One region of the Arthrobacter sp. CAN_A6 genome, then DNA from elsewhere that is predicted to be linked to it. Evidence: riboswitches for the same ligand, from Rfam matches in the RefSeq annotation. Region 1 holds a riboswitch; the other holds the start of a gene.
The links. Region 1 has a riboswitch for S-adenosylmethionine ahead of IWX75_RS08965 (bifunctional o-acetylhomoserine/o-acetylserine sulfhydrylase). Riboswitches for the same ligand answer to the same signal wherever they lie in the genome.
Positions count from the first base shown of each region.

Region 2: another riboswitch for S-adenosylmethionine. It lies ahead of IWX75_RS06910 (ABC transporter substrate-binding protein); the one in region 1 lies ahead of IWX75_RS08965 (bifunctional o-acetylhomoserine/o-acetylserine sulfhydrylase).

Region 1 covers NZ_JADOUV010000004.1:135,491-138,692, forward strand. The annotation lists gene IWX75_RS08950 (CPBP family intramembrane glutamic endopeptidase) at 1-389, shown strand, start outside; gene IWX75_RS08955 (DUF1540 domain-containing protein) at 505-792, shown strand; gene IWX75_RS08960 (VOC family protein) at 880-1,521, opposite strand; SAM riboswitch class IV at 1,641-1,756, shown strand; gene IWX75_RS08965 (bifunctional o-acetylhomoserine/o-acetylserine sulfhydrylase) at 1,818-3,134, shown strand; gene metX (homoserine O-acetyltransferase MetX) at 3,143-3,202, shown strand, end outside.
Region 2 covers NZ_JADOUV010000003.1:143,890-147,091, reverse strand. The annotation lists gene IWX75_RS06915 (arylsulfotransferase family protein) at 1-1,070, shown strand, start outside; SAM riboswitch class I at 1,153-1,251, shown strand; gene IWX75_RS06910 (ABC transporter substrate-binding protein) at 1,358-2,998, shown strand; partial or broken gene IWX75_RS06905 (ABC transporter permease) at 2,995-3,202, shown strand, end outside.

The DNA of each region.
Region 1 (3,202 bases):
CCGGCGGCCGTGCGCTGGGGCTGACGACAGCGATCGTCCCGGCTGCCCTCGACGCGTACTGGTGGACCGTGCCCGTCCTGATCCTTTCGGCCCTCCGCCATGCAGTGCTCGAGGAGGTCATCGTGGTGGGGTACCTGTTCGAGCGGTTCGGCGAGCTCCGGTGGTCGGTGCCGGTCATCATCGTCACCAGCGCACTGATCCGGGGAAGCTATCACCTGTACCAGGGTTTCGGACCGTTCATCGGTAACGTCCTGATGGGGCTGTTGTTCGGCTACGTCTACGCGAAACGGCGCAGGGTGATGCCACTCGTCATTGCCCACGCAGCAATCGACATCACCGGCTTCGTGGGGTTTGCGCTGATCGGTCCGGCGATCGGCATCGGCGGCTGAGAGCGGCAGGGTTCTCCCGACTCCTTTGGGCCACGAAAATGTGACTAAATTACCGCGAAGTTCGGTGCTAATTTGAAGGAGTCGCGGCTCATCCACAGGCCGCCAAGGAGGAACAATGACAGTCATCACGAACGTCTCAGAATGCAGCGTCGGGAATTGTTCGTTCAACCATGACGGCTGTACGGCGATCGCCATCACCGTCTCCGGGAGCACCGACCACGCGTCGTGCGCCACGTTCATCGACACCTCGGTCAGTGGTGGCCTGCCGAAGATGCTCGCACAGGTGGGAGCTTGCCAGCGGGCGGAGTGCAACTACAACCACGACCTCATGTGCACGGCGTCCGCCGTCAAGGTCGGCCCCGGTGCCGAGGACGCTGACTGCCTCACCTATACACACGCCTAGGTCGGCATTTCGGCCGAAGAGAGCAGGAGCCGCACTGGTTCCAGTCCGGCTCCTGCTCCCTGCCCGAAATTTTGAGCGTCGGTAGCGTTAGATCTCCACGCGGCCGTTCGCGGTCTCGAACGTCACCGACATGATTCCTGGGGTTCCGTTGGGCGCCACCCAGTGGACGTCGACGCCGTCGAGCGTTTCCTCGACCTGCGTGCCGAGCCATTCGGTGACGCGCTCCGAGGAACCGGCGATCGTGAGGCAGTCGAGTTTCACCGTGGCGGGGCGGGCCTGTGACGGATGCAGGGCTTCGAGCCCGTCATCCCATCGCAGGAGGTAGGGGACCTGCGGATCGGCGATCAGACCCTTGATGCCGATCTGCTGCCACGAGAGTTCCTGGCCATCCGGGAATTTCCGGTTGCCCGGAACCGCACTGCGGCCGAGGCGCTCCTCGAAGGGTTCGAGGTTCTCGACTGCGACGCACCAGCCCATCCAGCCTCCACCGGCCTCGGAGCGCGCGCGCACGGCCTGCCCGAAGGGTGCCTTGTCGGACGCTGGGTGCGAGAGCACCTCGACAACTTCCAGGTACTGCCCGTTGACCAGGGGAAAAATCATGTTCCGTGTGCCGAAGCGGGGGTGCACACCGCCCTTCACGGGTTCCATGCCGAGGGCGGTTGCAATCCGCTCGGCGGTGGCAGCCAGTCCATCGGGTTCGCAGGCGTAAGAGACGTGATCCAGGCGCATGGCTACATTTTGGCACTTTGTGATGGGCGTCTCGACTTAGGCCGCCCTTACTTCACGGGGCGTCATCTCGGGCCTTCCGGAGTTGCCTGCACCGCCGGTTTGGGCTTTCATTGACTGCAGGTCATGAGTGCCAGCGGAAAGCCCCGGCTCGCTGGCCGGCAACCCTCCAACCGCGGTGGGGTGCCCCGGGTGAAGACCAGGCGGAGCCCGCACGGGTGCTGCGCAAGCGCGGGCCGACAAGCCCTGGCCGGTCTTCCCCGGCGACGGCGAATGGGCCCCCATCGAGAGGGGACACCATGTCCAACGATTGGTCATTCGAAACACGGCAGATCCACGCCGGGCAGACACCCGACTCCGCCACGGGGGCGCGTGCGCTGCCGATCTACCAGACGTCCTCATTCGTCTTTCCCAGCGCGCAGAGCGCTGCCGACCGTTTCGCGCTGACCGAGCTTGCCCCGATCTATACGCGGATCGGCAATCCGACGCAGGAAGCCGTCGAGGTCCGCATCGCGAGCCTCGAGGGCGGTGCCGGCGCCCTGCTGCTGGCATCGGGACAGGCAGCCGAGACGTTCGCGGTGCTGAACGTCGCGGAGGTGGGGGACCACATCGTCGCGAGTCCCAGCCTTTACGGCGGCACGTTCAACCTCTTCCGGCACACGCTGAAGAAGTTCGGCATCGACTGCACCTTCGTGGAGGACCCGGACAACCTCGAGCAGTGGCGTGCGGCGGTTCGCCCCAACACCAAACTGTTCTTCGGTGAGGTGGTCTCGAATCCCCGCCAGGACGTCCTCGACATCGAAGGCATCAGCGCCGTGGCGCACGAGCACGGCATCCCACTGATCGTCGACAACACGCTGTCCACGCCCTACCTCATCCGGCCCATCGAGTGGGGCGCCGACATCGTGGTCCATTCCGCCACCAAGTACCTCGGCGGCCACGGTAACGCCATCGCGGGAGTGATCGTCGATTCCGGAAAGTTCGACTTCGCCAAGGATCCGGAGAAGTTTCCCGGCTTCAACACTCCTGACGAGAGCTACCACGGACTGGTCTACGCCAGGGACCTCGGAGTCGGCAGCGCTCTCGGCGCAAACCTCGCCTACATCCTCAAGGCACGAGTCCAGCTGTTGCGGGACCTCGGTTCCTCGGTGTCACCTTTCAATGCCTTCCTGATCGCCCAGGGCATCGAGACCCTCAGCCTGCGGATGGAGCGGCACGTCGAGAACGCCCGGGCCGTGGCTGAATGGCTTGAACAGCACGACGACGTCGAATCAGTCGCCTATGCGGGGCTGCCCTCGAGCCCCTGGTACGAACGTGGCCGCACCTACGGACCGCGCGGCACCGGTGCCATCGTGTCGTTCGACATCGAAGGGGGGATCGAGGCCGGCAAACGGTTCGTCGACGGTCTCGAGCTCCACTCCCATGTGGCGAACGTGGGTGATGTCCGTTCGCTCGTGATCCACCCGGCGTCGACCACCCACAGCCAGCTGGGCGCGGAAGCGCAACTGACGGCCGGGGTGCGTCCCGGGCTCGTGCGGCTGTCGGTGGGACTCGAGAACCTCCAGGACATCCTCGCCGACCTGGATGCAAGCTTCCGAGCGGCGAAGGGGGCGTAGGCAAACCGGTGACCACCTATTTTCCTGCGCCGTCGTCCCGCCTGCCCCGAACAGTTTCGGGGAGCGAC
Region 2 (3,202 bases), on a different contig from region 1:
CCCCCGGTAACGCCGACTTCCACGACTCGACCATCACGCCCCGGGGGACCATGCTGATCAGCGCCTATCACCCCGCTGAGGCGGACCTCTCGGAACTCGGCGGCCCGGCGGCCGGCTGGGTCGAGGAAGCCGTGATCCAGGAGATCGACATCGCCACAGGCGACGTCCTCTTCGAGTGGAGCTCGCTCGACCACATCCCGGTCTCGGACACCCTCCAGGCCTTCGGCGCAGCGCGGGACGCCGGGGCGCTGCGCACCCAGGACTTCGAGGCACCACAGGACGACGACGAGGCGGTGGGTACCGAGGAAAGTCCCTTCGACTACCTCCACGTCAATTCGATAGCGGAGGACGACGACGGCATCCTGGTTTCCGCGCGTCATACAAGTGCCATCTACCGGATCGATCGCGCCACGGGTGAGTTGGACTGGACCTTGGGCGGGACGGCCAACGACTTCGAGCTGGGAGACGGTGCCGAGTTCTCCTGGCAGCACGACGCCCGGCGCTCACCCGACGGCACCCTGACCCTCTTCGACAACGCCTCAAATGAAAATTTCGGGGACAACTCCCGCGGCTTGCGGCTCCAGCTCGACGAGGAGGCGATGACCGCCGCTGTGGTCACCGAATACCTTCCGCCGGAGGACCGCACTGCCGGAAGCATGGCCAACACCAACGAACTCCCCAACGGCAATATCCTGATCAGCTGGGGCGCCCAGCCGTTCTACTCCGAATTCACTGCGGACGGCACGCTCATCTATGACGTTTCACTCGGCGGGGACGGCAGCTACCGCGCTTACAAATCAGCGTGGCAGGGCCAGCCGGCCACACCGCCGGATGTGGTGGTCCAGGAGAACGACGGCGCCAGCACCGCCTACGTCTCGTGGAACGGAGCCACCGGGGTGGCGCAATGGCGGCTCCTGACAGGTGCCGACGAAGCGACCGCCACCGAAGGCGCAACCGTGGCTCGGGAATCCTTCGAAACCGAGATTCCCCTCCCCGAGGACGCAGCCTACGTGGCCGTCCAGGCGCTCGATGCCAGCGGGAACGAGCTGGGTACCGGCGTCGCCGACTGACTCCGCCGGAACGGATTCGAAAAAGTCCTCCTGTGACGCGGACCATTGGCCAACGCTGCCCGAGTCGGTTTGAATGAAGCCATAACCATCCCGAGCGGCCGAGAGACCTGGATCGACGACGCCGCAGCAACCCTCTTCGGATAACAACGAAGAACGGTGCTACTGCCAGGACCGATGGAGAAGCCAAAAGCTTCGTTGGTCTTTACCCGCCGTGCTGTCGCACGCCCGGGGAAGCTCCGCGTTGCCCTGTGCGCCCCTCCGTCGGGCGATGAGTACAGGAGCCCAACGTGCAGCACACCACCCCAGCCAGTCGAGCTGGACGTAAAAAGATCGCCCTCACCGCCGTCGCAGGCCTTCTGCTGTCCGGCTGCGGAGGTGCCGCGAATGCCGGGGAGGACACTCCATTCGTCTTCGCCACCGGCAAGGACATCTCCTGCCTCGACCCCCACGTCAACGGCGATATGCCCCAGGCCTCCATCGCCGCCAACTACCTCGACTCCCTGGTGTCGCAGGACAAGGACGGCACCATCCACCCGTGGCTCGCCTCGGACTGGGCGGTCTCGGCGGACGGCCTCACCTACACGTTCACCGTCCGCACCGACGTCACCTTCACGGACGGCACCCCACTGACGGCGGAGGCGGTCAAGGCGAACCTCGACCACATGGTGGATCCGGATACCCAGTCCGGCACCGCGGGAGGCTACCTCAAGCCGTATGCCGGAACCGAGGTGGTGGCCGCGGATACCGCCGTCGTGACCCTGAATCGTCCCTATGCCGCATTCCTCGAGGTGCTTGCGCAGCCCTTCCTCGGCATCCAGTCCCCCGAGGCGCTCAAGCGTCCGCAGGCGGAGAACTGCAACGCTCCGGTGGGGACGGGCCCGTTCAAGATCGTCGACTACGTTCCGCAGTCGAAGGCCACCCTGGTCCGCAACGAGGACTACAACTCCGCTCCGCCGTTCGCCGAACATCAGGGGCCGGCGTACCTCGAGACCATCGAGTGGCGCATCGTCCCCGAGGACTCGACGCGCTACGGCCTGCTCCGTGCCGGCCAGGTGGACGCCCTGGACCTCATGCCGAGCGTCCACTTCGACGAGGCCGAGTCCGACCCCAACGTCGAGCTCATCCTGCAGGACCGCCCCGGCAACCCCACCAACCTGATCCTCAACACCACGCGCCCACCCTTCGACGACCTCGACGTCCGCAAGGCCTTCCTGCGGAGCGCCTATGTGGATGCCGGCATCAACAGCGTCTATTTCGGCACCGTCACGAAGGCCGGCGGTCCGCTGAGCTCCACCACCACCTTCTACTCGCCCGACTTCGAGGACGTCTACGCCCCCGATCCGGACGAGGCGAACCAGCTGCTCGACGACGCCGGCTGGACCGGGCGCGACGACGACGGCTACCGCACGAAGGACGGCGAGCGCCTCACCGTCCACTTCCCCTATACACCGAACTCCTGGCCGACGGCACACCAGGCACTGGTCACCCAGATCCAGGCGACCGCCAAGCAGGTGGGCTTCGAGGTCCTCATCGAGAACGGTGACGCCGCGACGGTCAGCGAACAGGGCAACAACTTCGAGTACGACCTCCGTGCCGACTACTGGAACACCAACACCGCCGACGTGCTCCGGATCGTCTTCTCCTCGGAATACACCGAGTCGGCCGGCTTCGTGGCCAACGGCTCGGGCTTCCGCAACCCGGAACTCGACGGCATCCTCAACGAGGCCCTCGCCACCGATGACGCGGAAACCCGCGAGGACCTCTACTACCAGGCCCAGCAGATCGTCAGCGACAACGCCCTGCAGCTCCCCCTCTACAACCAAGCCAGCCAGGTGGCACTCCGCAGCGACCGCTTCGGGAATTTCGCCCTCGAGCCGAGCCTGTCCCTCCCCTACCTCTACGACGTGACGGCGGTTGACCAGCCATGAGCACCCTCGATTCCAAGCACCTCGATCCATTGAGTGCGGCGCCCCGCACGACGGCGACGGCCGGTGCGGCCGGCAAGGTCATCGCCCAGCGGGCGGCGGGCAGCATCTTCGTCCTCTGGGCCGCGGTCACGCTGACGTTCTTTGTCCTCCGGCTGACCCCGGGCGATCCGATCACGGCGATCCTCGGCGGTGCCGGTTCCTCTC